Regions from separate parts of the Bacillus sp. BSL6 genome, predicted to be linked through region 1. Evidence: riboswitches for the same ligand, from Rfam matches in the RefSeq annotation. Region 1 holds a riboswitch; the other holds the start of a gene.
The links. Region 1 has a riboswitch for thiamine pyrophosphate ahead of RCJ96_RS21430 (MTH1187 family thiamine-binding protein). Riboswitches for the same ligand answer to the same signal wherever they lie in the genome.
Positions count from the first base shown of each region.

Region 2: it holds a riboswitch for thiamine pyrophosphate, as region 1 does, so the genes downstream of both, thiC (phosphomethylpyrimidine synthase ThiC) here and RCJ96_RS21430 (MTH1187 family thiamine-binding protein) in region 1, are expected to answer to the same signal.

Region 1 covers NZ_JAVGCW010000007.1:91,526-99,523, reverse strand. The annotation lists gene RCJ96_RS21440 (anaerobic C4-dicarboxylate transporter family protein) at 1-298, opposite strand, end outside; cyclic di-GMP riboswitch class I at 582-666, shown strand; gene RCJ96_RS21435 (methyl-accepting chemotaxis protein) at 808-2,547, shown strand; TPP riboswitch at 2,609-2,710, shown strand; gene RCJ96_RS21430 (MTH1187 family thiamine-binding protein) at 2,811-3,131, shown strand; gene RCJ96_RS21425 (ABC transporter permease) at 3,103-3,876, shown strand; gene RCJ96_RS21420 (ABC transporter substrate-binding protein) at 3,873-4,871, shown strand; gene RCJ96_RS21415 (ABC transporter ATP-binding protein) at 4,868-5,617, shown strand; gene RCJ96_RS21410 (ABC-F family ATP-binding cassette domain-containing protein) at 6,007-7,551, shown strand.
Region 2 covers NZ_JAVGCW010000006.1:94,232-102,229, reverse strand. The annotation lists gene lldP (L-lactate permease) at 208-1,866, shown strand; TPP riboswitch at 1,938-2,053, shown strand; gene thiC (phosphomethylpyrimidine synthase ThiC) at 2,166-3,926, shown strand; gene RCJ96_RS19580 (arsenic transporter) at 4,181-5,539, opposite strand; gene RCJ96_RS19575 (cytochrome d ubiquinol oxidase subunit II) at 5,929-6,954, opposite strand; gene cydA (cytochrome ubiquinol oxidase subunit I) at 6,947-7,998, opposite strand, start outside.

The sequences.
Region 1 (7,998 bases):
TAAATAAATAAGTAACAATTGGAGCAAAGAATGTAATGCGTTTTGGATTTTTTCGTAATGCTTTCTCAGCCAAATGAACAAGGTAGTCCATTCCTCCAGCGGCTTGGAGTGCACCAGCAGCTGTAATTACTGCTAAAATCATAAGCATGACATCAATAGGAGGAGCTGTAGGTTGTAAGTGGAAGACGAAAACAAGTATTGCCATACCAACGCCACCCATTACTCCTAGACCAACTCCGCCTAGACGTGCGCCAATAAAAATGCAGAGTAGTAATGTAAGAAATTGTAGCCAAAACATGATAAACTACCTCCGAAATTCATTAGTTAAGATATATTTGAATAATTTAATTTAAAAGAAAATTAAAATAAATAATCAAAACAATCCTTGTGTTATATACATTTTTTATTATATAACACAAGAAATGTAACATTCACGTACTTTGTTAAATTATTTCGAAAAAATAATACATCCAAATTTTACATTTGTATCTCTAAATAGGTGGACATTTTAATTTTTATGTTGTAATCTTTGATAGAGAATAATGTAATTCTCATAGAACTCCCATATCGTTCAACTCGTTCAGCGAGAAAGGCAAACTGATGGAAACATTAGGACGCAAAACTACAGGAGCTAAGGCCGAAAGGCTACGCTAGCCAGTTACCGGACGGATAGGGTTGGTCTTGACCAATGCTTTTTCATTGGTCTTTTTTTATTTGCAAACAAATGAGAAACCTTATCAGTTGTTGATAAGGTTTCTATTTTAATAGCTTTCCTTTATATTAAGTTAATTAAGAAAGGTGATGTTGATGAAAAAATATTGGCACAAGCTATCATTTCTTCAAAAGAATGTATTGTTAACTGTGTTAGTTATTTTGACGCTTGTTGGTACTATGGGAGCGTTAAGTTTTAACATGTTTCAAAATAGCATGATGTCTATATTTGAAAGGCATTCTTTTGAAACAGGAGATACGGTATTACATAAATTAGACGAAGAAATAGTGAGAGATGTTACAAAAGACCCAGTGGCACAAAGAGAAAAGAGAGAGAAGTTAACAGAGAAATTAGATGAAGCAACGGAAGAATTGAATAGTGTTGGACAAACGTATATTGTTGGAGCAAAAAAAAATGAAAAAGGTGAGTTACTAATCGTCGACTTGTCTACAGAGTTAGCAAATGTTGTTGAAGTAAGGCCGGGAGAATATTATAAACAACCAGATCTTTGGATGGAAGCATACGATAAGGTAATGAGCACGAAAAAAGCAAACATGACAGTAGTATATGAAGATCTATTAGGAACATGGGTAACGATATTAGAGCCAATTAAAGATGGAGAAGGAAATATTGTGGCGATTGTTGCAGCCGATGTAGATGCTTCTATTGTTCCTATTACAAAGGAAAAATTCATTATACAAGGTTTAATGTTTATTTGTATTTCTGTTTTAATTGCAACTGTTATTCAATTCTTAATTGTACGTAATGCACTTGCTCCATTGCGAGATTTACGTGAAGGATTGCGCAGAGTTGGTGAAGGTGATTTAAATATTAAATTAGAGGAAAGATCAGATGATATTGGTATTATTAATTCTTATTTTAATAATACCATCGAGAAGTTTAAAGGAATTATAGATAAAGTGAAGCAGACAGCAGAACAGGTTTCCTCATCTTCACAAGAATTGTCAGTGAGTACAAAAGAGAATAGTATGGCAGTTCAAGAAATCGTAAGTTCTATGGTTGAGTTAAGAGCTGGCGCTCAATTACAAGAAACTTCAGTACCACAGTATTTAGGTATTGTATATGAAATGGAAGATAAGATGGAAGAGATAAAGAATGCTGCAAAACAAATGGTGAAAGCGTCTGAAGGTATAGAGCATCATTCAGTTAAAGGAAACGGTGTTACTAAACAGGCAATTAATCAAATGAATATAATACAAAATGCAGTACAAGATTTATCTTCTATCATTTATTCTTTGGAAGTAAGATCAAAAGAAATTAGTGATATTGTAACTGTAATTACAAGTATTTCAAATCAAACGAATTCGCTAGCTTTACATGCTACTATTGAAGCTTCACGTGCTGAGGAAACTGAAGAGGGATTTGCTGTTGTTGCTGATGAAGTGCGTAAATTAGCAGAGCAGACGGAAGCATCAGCAAAAGATATAGCAAAATTAATAGGGGAAACACAAGCAGGAACGGAAGAAGCTGTTGTTTCAATGCAAAAAACCTCAAAAGAAGTAGAGTCTGGAATGAAACTTGTTGAAAGTAGTGGTGCTTTCTTTGAAAAAATTTCGAAATCAGCACAAACTGTTACTAATCAAGTTGGAGTTGTTTCTAGCAATTCAAATAATATATTGCAAAATAGCCAAAACATTGTTCGTGTTGTAAATGAACTATCACTTATTACAAATAAGTATGCGAATAGTAGTAGTAATGTTGAAGAAATCATGAAAGAACAGGAAATGTCTGTACAGGATATTGCTGAATTAGCCAGTTCTTTAAGCTGGCTCTCACAGGAGTTACAAGAGTTAATTGGGGAGTTCAAAAGTTAAATGAAATGATTATACATGCTTTTGTTTGTTCAATAAAATAAATCATGCTACAATGAAAACGAATTAAGGACCGGGGAGCCAATTGGCTGAGAGGATGTAAGCAAACATCGACCCTCAACCTGATCTGGATAATGCCAGCGTAGGGAGTTACTTAAAGTGATGTAGCATATGTTATTCTATAATAACTTGCATACAAGGCTTTCCTACGTAGTAGGAAAGCCTTTTCTTGTTTTAAAATTTAATTTCATAAGGGGGATTTTATTATGTCACAACAAGTTACAATGTCATTTTCAGTAGTACCACAAGCAAAAACAAAAGATGTATATTCTGTTGTTGATAAGGCAATTGAAGTTGTGCAACAATCGGGAGTTCGTTATGAAGTAGGGGCAATGGAAACAACGCTGGAAGGAGAATTAGATGTACTTCTTGATGTCGTTAAACGTGCGCAACAAGCTTGTGTGGATGCTGGAGCTGAAGAAGTGATTACTTCTATTAAAATCCACTATCGTCCAAGCACTGGTGTAACGATAGATGAAAAAGTTTGGAAGTACCGTGATGAATATGCAAAACCAGAAGCAATCTAAAATAATTACAACAATTTGGCTTATCCTTCTCATTGCGATATGGGAAGGATCTGTTTCATTATTTAAAATTGAACCGTGGATTTTACCGAAGCCTTCTGCCATTGTTCAAGAATTAATTGGAATGAAAGATTTACTATTACCGAATACGATGCAAACACTGCAAGAGGTTATAATTGGACTGTTCTTTGCGATTTTAATTGGGACAAGCATTGCAATTCTTATGGACGTTATCCCTTTATTTCGTATTTTAATAAACCCGTTGCTTGTTATTTCGCAAACGATTCCAATTGTGGTACTTGCACCGTTATTTATTATTTGGTTTGGATATGGAATGCTACCGAAAGTAATGGTAGTCATACTCGTTTGTTTCTTTCCAATTGCGCTTAGCATTTTAGAAGGTTTTCAAACGGTAGATAAAAATATGTTGAAGTTGTTGCAAACGATGAAGGCAACAAAATGGCAAATTTACCAGAAAGTAAAGTTTCCAGCAGTGCTTCCATACTTTTTCTCCGGCTTAAAAATTGCAGTTACATATAGTGTAATGGGAGCGATTATTGGAGAATGGCTTGGTGCCAGTGAAGGATTAGGAGTTATGCTTACAAGGGCTACGAAATCCTTTTTAACAGCCCGAGTATTTGGTGTTGCAGCAATTATTGTAATGGTGACATTATGTCTGTATTTTATCGTGGAGTTTATGGCAAGAATAACAGCACCATGGATATATAGAAAGGACGGCAGAAAATGAAAAAAGGTTTAAAAGTTATGTTGGCTGCCTTAGTAGCAGTAGGTGTAGCTGGATGTAATACGGCAAAGAAAGAAGAAAGTGCAACTAAAGATCAAAAAGTAAAAGTCGTATTAGATTGGTTTCCGAATACGAATCATACTGGCTTATATGTAGCACAAGCGAAAGATTATTATAAAAAGCAAGGCTTAGATGTAGAAATCATTCAGCCTGGTGATAATGTGACGGCGGAGCAAATGATAGCTTCAGGAAAAGCTGACTTCGCAATAAGCGCACAAGAAAATGTAACGTTGGCTCGTGTGGAAGGTATTCCTGTTGTATCTGTAGGGGCGATTATTCAGCATAACACTTCAGCTTTTGCATCGCTTAAGAAAGATAATATGACGTCACCGAAAGATTTTGAAGGGAAACGTTACGGTGGCTGGGGAGGACCAGCGGAAGAAGCGACATTAAAGACTATTATGGATAAGCACCAAGCTGATTTTAATAAAGTTGAAAAAATCATTTTAGGACAAACAGATTTCTTTAAATCAATTGGTCGTGATGCAGATTTTGAATGGATTTATTATGGATGGGATGGAATTGAAGCGAAGCGCCAAGGAAAAGAGTTAAATACGATTATGGTGAAAGACTTAGATCCAGCGCTTGATTTCTATAGTCCTGTTATGATTACGAGTGAAAAACATACGAAGCAAGATAAAGACTTTGTGAAAAAGTTTATGAGTGCAACGACAGAGGGTTATAATTTTGCAATTAAAGAACCGAAAGAAGCTGCCGATATTTTAATTAAAGCTGTTCCAGATGTAAATAAAGATTTAGTACAAGAAAGTCAAAAATGGCTAAGTACGAAGTATCAAGATGATGCAAAAGCGTGGGGAGTACAGAAGGAAGAAGTTTGGACGAATTACATGAATTTCTTATATGATAACAAAGTTATTAAGAAGAAAATTGATGTGAAAGATGCCTTTACAAATGAGTTCCTTCCAAGTGAAAAATGAGTGGATTACAAATAAAAGATATTGTGAAATCTTTCGATGGCAAGAATGTATTAGCAAATATTAGTGCTTCTATAAGAGAGGGAGAGTTCGTTTCCTTTGTAGGACCGAGTGGTTGTGGGAAAAGCACACTATTAAATATGATCGCAAATATTGAAAATCCAACAAGTGGAAGTGTAACGTATAACGATAAGCAAATGCAAGAGCAAGATGTTGTAAGTTATATGCCGCAACAGGACTTATTACTACCGTGGCGATCGGCTTTACAAAATATCGTTCTTCCGTTAGAAATTGAAGGGAAGCCGAAAAAACAAAGGCTGACAGAAGGAATGGAAGCATTAAAGCAGTTTGAATTAGATGAATATGCAGACCATTATCCAGATGAATTGTCTGGAGGGATGCGTCAAAGAATTAGTTTTCTGCGCACATATTTATGTGAAAAGCCAATTATGCTACTTGATGAGCCTTTTGGTAAATTAGATGCTTTTACAAAAATGGAAGTACATAGCTGGCTTTTAAACTCTTGGCATCAAGAGAAGCAAACAATCGTTATGGTTACACACGACTTAGATGAGGCAATCTTGCTTTCGGATCGCGTATTTATTTTATCTCAAAGACCAGCATCAATAGTTGGTGAGGTACAAGTGAAATTACCTAGGCCGAGAACGATGGATATGTTAACATCACTTGAGTTAAAGAAGGATAAGGAAGAAATTTTGAGAGTATTAGCTCCTTATATGAAAAAATAGAAAAAGCCTTTTAACAGTTTTTTGTATAATTACTGTTAAGAGGCTTTTTTTTTATAGGGGGAGAAGGAACAAAAGGAAAAGTAGAGAATAGAATATAACAGAGTAGTTTATACTCTTAATATAACAAATGTTAAAGGAGTGAAAGGATAAAATGACTTTATCAACTGTTCTTCAAATGGTTTTAGCTTGATATGGGAGAAGTCTGCCCATTTTTATCGATTAAGCTAAATTGAAGACAGCAGGTAAAGAACCTTAATCCTTTCTTACGATAATATGTAATGGGTAAGGTGTATTCACCTTACCCATTTTTTATATGCACAATTAAATAAGGCTTTATACTGTTGCTCTCTCTATTTAGCTTATGAATCATAAGCAAAGGAGAGAAAATAATGAGTATATTAACGGTAGAAAATGTAAGTCATTCGTATGGTGAGAAAACCATTTTATATAATGCATGTTTTCGAATATTGAAGGGTGAGCATGTTGGGTTAGTAGGGGGAAATGGAATCGGAAAATCAACATTGTTAAAGATTTTAACAGGAGAACTTATACATGATGATGGGAACATTGAATGGTTTCCGCATGTGAAGGTAGGTTTCTTGCAGCAGCATATGGATTTACAAGAAGGGATGACAATTGAGGGATACTTGCAAAGTGCATTTGCTGATTTGTATGCGATTGAATACGAAATGTTAAAAATTGCTGAACAAATGAATGGAGCAGGAGAAGTAGAAAAACTGTTAGTAAAGTATGGAGAATTACAAACTATATTGGAAAGCTCTAATTTTTATCACATTCATACAGAAGTTGAAGAAGTAGCAATCGGTTTAGGTTTATTTGAAATAGGTTTGAAAAAGGATGTATCGAAGTTAAGTGGGGGACAGCGAACAAAGTTATTACTTGGGAAGCTTCTTTTAGAAAAAGCTGATGTTTTATTACTAGATGAGCCAACAAATTATTTAGATACAGCTCATATAGAATGGTTGCAATCATATTTGAGACTATATGAAAAAGCTTATGTAATCATTTCGCATGACGAATTATTTTTGAACAGTATTACAAATGTTATTTTTCATCTAGAAGGAGGAAAAGTGAAGCGATACGTAGGAAACTATGAAAAGTTTGTACAAAGTTACCAAGTGCAAAAGAAACAATTACAATCGGCGTATGCGAAACAACAAAAAGAAATCTCTCAGTTAGAAATATTTATTCAAAAAAATAAAATTCGAAAAGCGAAACAGGCTAAAAGTCGAGAGAAAGTATTAGAGAAAATGCAAAGGATTGAAAAGATTCATTCTGTAACTCGATCCCGTTTTGATTTCAATGTTTATGAGGAGCCGGTGAGTCGTATATTGCAAGCTGAGAAACTAAGGATAGGTTATAGTGATCCTTTATGTCCAGAGTTGAATTTACAAGTGAAAAAAGGAGAAAAGATAGCGATTATTGGTCATAATGGAATTGGAAAAACGACGATGTTAAAAACATTATTAGGTCAAATTAAGCCGCTAAGCGGTTCAATTTCTGTTGGAGAACGAGTAAATCCTGCGTATTTTGCCCAGGAAGAGTTTGCTTCAGAAACAACACCCTTAGAGAAAGTTTGGGCAGAGCGACCAGATATGACAAAGAAAGAAGTGCGCCAAGCATTAGCAAAGTGTGGATTGCAAGAAGAACATGTATTAAAACCTATTCGTTTATTAAGCGGAGGAGAACAAACGAAAGTACGTTTATGTGAACTTATCGTAAAGAAAAGTAATGTTTTAATTTTAGATGAACCAACTAATCATTTGGATATAGAAACAAAGAAGGCGTTGCAGGAAGCGCTACAACGATATAAAGGAACCGTTTTACTTGTATCACATGAACCTTCTTTTTATGAAGCATGGATAACAAAAGTGTGGAATATAGAAGAATGGAACGCTGAACAATATGAATAAAGAAAAGGCATTAGCTTGTATAAGCTAATGCCTTTTCTTTGTGATTAACATGATTTTCGAGAACTCTTACATGAGAATTGTATGAAGAAGCACTCTTATGGTGCGCTTATAAGCGTGCTTTTTCTTTTGTTATGTTTATATTTATAATAATACTAGATGCCTTTCCCTAATAGGCGACTATCTTTATATATATATGTAGATAGTTTGAAATGGAATGAAAATAATTCCTATATGTAAAGGATAATGTGATTAGTATAGGAAGACAATAGAGCTTAAAGGAAATTCATGTAAAATTCAGATGAACTTCACACGAACTTCATATTGAAAACTAAATATAATTATAATAGGTTATTATAATGTTTCTTTGTGATTTTTCATAAAATTAAAAGTTTGAATTTAGGAGAGAGGAATCAAACCTAAATTCAAACTTTAGTGAAATAATTATTG
Region 2 (7,998 bases), on a different contig from region 1:
GACGATTTTGTAAGATTTTTTCGTTAAATGATAAAATTTTCAAAAAAATCTTTTTAAATGGAAATTGTTATGGTACAGTATAAATGAAAGTTATTGAAAACGTTTTCTTAAACGTTTTTTTATTTTTAGACTTAAAGGTATGATGACCTGATAGTCTATTGATGAGGTTATTCTATTTAAAAGGGGATTCTTTAGGGGGAGAGAATAATGAACACATGGACACAAGTTTATGATCCGTTCGGAAACATTTGGATTTCGGCAGCGGTCGCACTTATTCCGATTATCTTTTTTTTCTTAGCTTTAGCAGTTTTCCGCATGAAGGGGTATGTGGCAGGATTTATTACAGTTGTACTGACAATTTTAGTGGCGTTATTCGCTTATAAGATGCCGTTCACGATGGCAATGGCAGCGACCGGATATGGTTTCTTATACGGATTATGGCCAATTGCTTGGATTATCATTATGTCGGTATTTTTATATAAAATTTCTGTGAAAACAGGTCAATTCGATGTAATTCGTGCATCTGTATTGTCCATTACGAATGACCATCGTTTACTCGTTATTTTAATCGGTTTTTCATTCGGAGCATTTTTAGAAGGGGCAGCAGGATTTGGTGCACCAGTCGCGATTACGGCAGCACTTCTTGCGGGTCTTGGGTTAAATCCTTTATATGCAGCGGGTCTTTGTTTAATTGCAAATACAGCACCAGTCGCTTTTGGAGCGATGGGAATTCCAATTACAGTTGCTGGACAAGTAACAGGTATTGATCCACATAAAATTGGACAAATGGCTGGACATCAATTACCGTTTTTATCATTATTTGTTCCGTTCTTTATCGTATTTTTAATGGACGGATTAAAAGGGGTAAGACAAACATGGCCTGCTTTACTTGTAGCGGGTAGTTCGTTTGCCATTACGCAGTTCATTACAGCGACATTCTTAGGGCCAGAACTTCCGGATATTACGTCGGCACTTGTAAGTTTAGTTAGTTTAGCGCTGTTCTTAAAAGTATGGCAACCGAAAGAAATTTATCAATCTGGGCAAGCAAATAGAGAAGCAGCTGCAACAACAGCGGCATCGATGCCGAAATTAACGTTAGGAAAAGTAGTAAAGGCATGGTCTCCATTTATCGTATTAACGGTTATGGTAGTCATTTGGAGTCAAAGTTTCTTTAAAGCATTATTTGCTCCAGGAGGCGCGTTAGAAAGTCTTGTATTTAAGTTTGAAATTCCAGGCTTGCACAATTTAGTAATGAAAGCAGAGCCTATTGTAAATAAAGCGACGCCTTACGAGGCAATTTTGAAGTTCGATGTATTATCAGCAACGGGAACAGCAATTTTAATTGCTTGTCTCATTTCCATGTTTATTTTGAAAATGAGTGTAAATGATGCAGTGGTAACATTTAAAGAAACTTTAAGTGAATTAAAAATGCCAATTCTATCTATTGGATTTGTATTAGGATTTGCATTTATTGCAAACTATTCTGGGCTATCTTCTACACTAGCATTAGCACTAGCAGGAACTGGCGGACTATTCCCGTTCTTCTCACCATTCTTAGGATGGATCGGTGTATTCTTAACAGGATCTGATACGTCAGCGAATGCATTATTTTCAAATTTACAAGCAATTACAGCGCAGCAAGTCGGTGTATCTGAAGTACTTCTCGTTGCAGCGAATACAACGGGCGGTGTAACCGGAAAAATGATTTCTCCGCAATCAATTGCCATTGCTTGTGCAGCAGTTGGACTTGCTGGAAAAGAATCAGATTTATTCCGGTTTACAGTGAAGCATAGTTTGTTCTTCGTAATAATTGTGGGGATTATGACTTATGTTCAGGCCTATTATTTAACTTGGATGATTCCGTAAAGAGCGAGAGAAATAAACTTTGCATTTTTCAGATTATCGTGTATGATGAGAAAGTATTGAAAATTAAATCAGTGATAAACTAGGGGTGCCTAACGTATGCGTAGGCTGAGAGAGAAGCGCGTGAACTTCTTAACCCTTTGGACCTGATCTGGCTCGTACCAGCGTAGGGAAGTTAACGGCTTTACATAATGATGTCTTTATGAGCCAGGTCCTTATTTTTTTATGGACCTGGCTCTTTTTATTTTGGCATACGCTGGCCATATCTCGTCCTTGTCACGTACAGGGGGGCAACAAAGGTTATGAAACAGTCTGTTTCAGCTGAGCAAATTGAATTGAAATCGAGTTTACCAGGAAGTAAGAAAGTGTATGTGGATGGACCACGAGAAGGTATGAAAGTACCGATGCGTGAGATTGAACAAAGCGATACAAATGGCGTCCCGAATCCGCCAATTCGTGTGTATGATACAAGCGGTCCTTACACAGATCCTGCGTATAAAGTCGAGTTAGAGAAGGGGTTGCAGGCGCCGCGCCACTCTTGGATCCTAGAGCGCGGAGATGTAGAGGCATACGAAGGACGCGAAGTAAAACCAGAGGATGACGGTGTGAAGGTGGCTTCGAAACATACACCTGTTTTCCCGCAAATGGATCGCAAACCGCTTAGAGCGAAGCAAGGTGCAAATGTTACGCAAATGCATTATGCACGTAATGGCATCATTACGTCTGAGATGGAATATGTTGCGATTCGTGAAGGAGTAGACCCGGAGTTTGTTCGTAAGGAAATTGCGGAAGGTCGCGCTATTTTACCAGCAAATATTAACCATCCGGAAGCAGAGCCGATGATTATTGGACGTAATTTCCACGTGAAGGTGAATGCAAATATCGGAAACTCTGCTGTATCTTCTTCTATCGCGGAAGAAGTAGAGAAGATGACATGGGCTACTCGCTGGGGTGCAGATACGATTATGGATTTATCTACAGGTAAAAACATTCATACGACGCGCGAGTGGATTATTCGTAATGCGCCTGTACCAGTTGGAACTGTACCGATCTATCAAGCTCTTGAAAAAGTAAACGGAATTGCAGAAGATTTAACGTGGGAAGTGTATCGTGATACGTTAATTGAGCAAGCGGAGCAAGGCGTAGATTACTTTACAATTCACGCTGGCGTATTACTTCGTTACATTCCGATTACTGCAAAGCGTACGACAGGTATCGTTTCGCGCGGTGGTTCAATTATGGCGCAGTGGTGTTTATACCATCATAAAGAAAACTTCCTATACACTCATTTTGAAGAGATTTGTGAAATTATGAAGCAGTATGATGTTTCGTTCTCTCTTGGAGATGGATTACGTCCAGGTTCGATTGCAGATGCAAATGACGAAGCGCAGTTCTCTGAGCTTGAAACACTTGGTGAATTAACGAAGATTGCTTGGAAACATGATGTGCAAGTTATGATTGAAGGGCCTGGGCATGTACCGATGCATTTAATTAAAGAAAATATGGAGAAAGAGCTTGATATTTGCCAGGGCGCACCATTCTATACACTTGGACCGTTAACGACAGATATTGCACCAGGTTATGACCATATTACATCCGCAATTGGAGCTGCGATGATTGGCTGGTTTGGAACGGCGATGCTTTGTTATGTAACGCCGAAAGAACATTTAGGTTTACCGAATAAAGATGATGTACGCGAAGGTGTTATTACGTACAAAATCGCTGCGCATGCAGCTGATCTAGCGAAAGGGCACAAAACGGCTCATCAGCGTGATGATGCACTTTCAAAAGCTCGTTTTGAATTCCGTTGGCGCGATCAATTTAATTTATCTTTAGATCCTGAACGCGCGATGGAGTATCACGATGAAACGTTGCCAGCAGAAGGTGCGAAAACGGCTCATTTCTGTTCCATGTGTGGACCGAAGTTTTGTAGTATGAGAATTTCACATGATATTCGTGAATACGCAAAAGAAAATGATTTAGAAACGACAGAAGCAATTGAAAAAGGAATGAAAGAGAAAGCGAAAGAATTTAAAGAAACTGGTAGTCATTTATACCAATAACACGTTACACCTCTTTACTTGATTGATCACACTGTAGTACCTAACTTAAATATAGAAGAAGCCCGCTTTGCTAAGACGGTAGCAAAGTGGGCTTCTGTTGTTTATCCCGCTATTTGTGGGCAGTAAGACCCCCACCTCAAAATTCAGCGGAAGCAAAGAAGTTAGGTGGGGGGCAACTGCCCGTAAAAGCCCGATTGGTTAGGGCTGATAATCAGTGGTGGATGTACAAAACCCCCACTGATTAAAGTTTCACTTTATAAGGCGAAGAAGAGATGTACCCAATAGAATAAGAGGAATAATGTAACGACTGTTGTGAGTGGAATAACGATAAGGGATACACTTAAATAGTCTTTCCATTTTACTTTAATTTTGTTTTGTTTCAGGATATACATCCAAATGAGAGAAGCTAGCGTACCGATTGGTAATAATAGTGAACCGATGTCACTACCAATGATATTTGCGAGATAGATAGTTTTTAATGTGACTGGATCTAATCCCATTTCTGTTAACGTAATGGTACCAATCATAAGTGCAGGGTGATTATTGAAGACATTGGAGAGGAGAGAAACGAGTCCACCCATTGCAAAGCTAGCATAAAGCAGATGTTGACTTACAACTGGTTCAAGCCATTGGACAAGCGCTGCTGTTAATCCTGCGTTGTGGAGCCCGTAAATAATGACATACATAGAGAAAGCAAAAATCAAAATGTGCCAAGGTGTCTTTTTCAAAATGTCGACAGGGTTCGTTCGTAAGTAGTACCATCTCCAAATGAGAAGAACGAGTGAACCGAGTACGGCAACAATCTCGATTGGGATGGATAAGAAGGATGCAACGAATAGAAGACAGCGCATAAGGAAGACGAAGCCTAATACTTTTAGCATGAACCTTGTCCGTTTTTGTTTCGTATCAACTGAATTTTTTCCTTTTAACGGATGAAAGTTTTTCGTGAAGAATATTTCTTCAATATCATATGAAGAAACAGGCAATTTTTTCGGAAGTTTTTTCTTCAAAACCGTATACATAAGCCATGACATAAACAATAGTCCTAATGTTGCAGGTACAAACATCATAGCAGTATGCATATAAAGAGTCATATTCACGATATTTAATGCGATTAAGTTTACGATATTACTTACACCAATTGGTGCACTAGATGCAGTAGCGATTAAAGCACCGCTTAATAAATAAGGGATTTGTTGATGCGGTTTTAATTGAAGATTTTTTAGGAGAAGAATTAAGATTGGCGTTGTAATTAAAATACTACCGTCGTTATTAAATAAAAGAGTCATAAGAAAACATAATAATTGAATATACCAGTATAAGCGGCGCCCGGAGCCTTTTGCTAAGTTTGCAAGTTTCGCTGCGGACCAGTGGAAGAATCCGAAGCTTTCTAATATAACCGCCATAACGATGGTCGCTAATATTGTTATGGAGGCACCGCCAATTTTACTAATAATGTCCATGACGTCTGGTTTTGATACAAGTCCAGTAATCAGGATAATGCCAGCGCCAATTGCTGCCGGCCACGCCTCATTTAAACCACGAGGTCGCCAAAAGATAACAATCATTGTTAAGAAGAATACAATAATAGTAATCCATATTTCAATGCTCATATTTTACCTACCTTTCTACTTTTCCTTAAAGTAATGTAGCTTGTCTTAAGGTTTGTATTGGTAGTATATTCAGCGGAAAATAGGAAGAACTAGACATATAATGGAATAAGGTGAATATGTGTTTTTCAAGCGAAAGGACATGTGTCACGAATAGTGAAATAACTATTGTGAGAGGAGTCTATAAATTAGAAGGGCAGTAAGATAGTAAATGAAATTTATATGGGCGATTATTGAGATATATCGGCGCAACTCAAAATATATCAGCGATTATTGGAATATATCAGCGCAACTCAAAATATATCAGCGATTTTTAAATTATATCGACTTATCGACAAAACATGACAAAAGGAGCCCATCCCAAAATACCTTTTGGAACAGGCCCTACAATATTATTTTTCCTTCAAAAAAGTTCGATCCTTCAAGAATAAATTCCAGAAGAAAATAAATCCTGGTAATAAAATTGCAATCCCAATTGCATATAGAATAAGCAATGCATAGAATGTTTCGACCGTTGTAAAGCTTGTAAATACAGTTACATCAGGATAAATAATATACGGTAAATGCGCAACGCCGTAAGCATAACTTGCAAATGCATATTGAGCGACGACTGCTAAAACGGCAATGCGAGGGTATCCTAGTGTGTCATACTTCTTGTTTGTCCACCAAAGAGAAGAGTATCCGATAATGAATAAAACGATAGAAACTGTAAACCATGTGAATTGCTTTATTAGCCCTTGCATAAGCCAGTGTGTTTCCGGATCCATTACAACGAGGGCAATAATCGCCGTAACGAGCGTTGCAGGACCAAGGATAATCGCGTTTCTTCTATAAATTCTATATGCATCTTCTGAACCTTGTTCTCTCGCAAAATCAGCAAGAAAGAGGGAGGAAAGAAATAGTTCCGAAGTTAGTCCGAAGAGCATATAACAATAAATAACAGGACTAGAAAGAAGTTTTCCATATAGGAGTACTTCTTTTCCTTCAGACATTGTAATATAGGCACCTTCTGTAACAGGTAAAACGGTAATTAATAGGGCTGGAATTAAGAGTCCTGTAATACCTGAAATAATACGAAGAAGGTGTTGGTACTTCGGCAGGGAATAAGCAAATACCATAAATGTACTGCGAATTGCCACGAGTACTAGAATTAACATAACGGGTACGAACATTACCGTTGCTAGGGTAAAAGCGGCTTTCGGAAAGAAGCCAAGAAAAGCGACAACGACAAAGACGAGAAATGTATTTGTTACTTCCCAAGTCGGTGATAAGTATCGGTTGGCAAGCTTGGCAGCTAGCGTTGGATGTTTTGCGTATACCATGCCCCAAAAACCTGCTCCAAAATCGATGGACCCTAATATACTGTATACGAAAATAAGAGCCCATAAGATGATGATTGCAATACTTTCCTCATGCACGAGAATCGCCTCCTTCGTGATGTAAATCATTTGTAAGCGGATGTTTCTTAAAGAATGTCCGTAGTACAAAAACTGTTAAAATACCGAGTCCAATATATAAAATGATGAATAGAATAAATAAAGGACCGACAAAATCAGCGCGTGTAGAAGCATCGACTGTACGTTGCATACCGTAAATGGTCCATGGCTGACGACCGCTACAGCTGAAAATCCACCCAAATTCAATGCCGAGCATCATAACTGGTCCACATGCGGCAGCTCCCCAAAGAAGCCACTTCGGTAGCTCTGTTTCTTTTTTTCGGTAAACAAAGTACCAATATAAGAGGGCAATTGCTGCAACTGCAAAGGTAAAGGCAGCAGTGCCAACCATTAAATTGAACAGTGTATGCGTGTAAAATGGTGGCCATGTTTCTTGTGGGAATTCCTTTAGTCCTTTTACGACAGTGTTAGGGTCTAGTCCTACTAGTAGGCTAAGCATGTTCGGAATTTCTAGTGCATAGTTTAGTTCAAGTGTGTTAGGATCTACAACGCCGCCAATTGATAACGGTGCATGTGATGTCGTTTCAAATAAAGCTTCAGCAGATGCCAGTTTTTCAGGGGAATGCTTATGTAAAGCAATTGCCGATTCGTGTCCCGAAAGCCACATCGTAGCGCCTGTAATAAATGTCACGACGAGTCCTAACAGTAGTCCTTTTTTATGATATGCCACTTCACGTTCACTTACATTCTTCTTTAATAATTTAAATCCGGCGATAGAGGCAATGACGGCAGCTCCAGTTGCGTAGGCTGTAATCACAACGTGGAATGCGCTCGTGCCAAAACTCGGATTAAAGAAAGCTTTCCACGGATCAACGTTAAAAACTGATCCATCTGGTCCCATTGAAAAGCCCGCGGGTGTATTCATCCATGTATTTGCCGATGTAATAAGCACGGCGGATGCCGTGGCACCAATCATGACGAAGAATAGCGAGATTAATCTCATGAATGGAGGTAGTTTGTCAGCTGCATATACATAAATGGACATGAACAAAGCCTCTAAAAAGA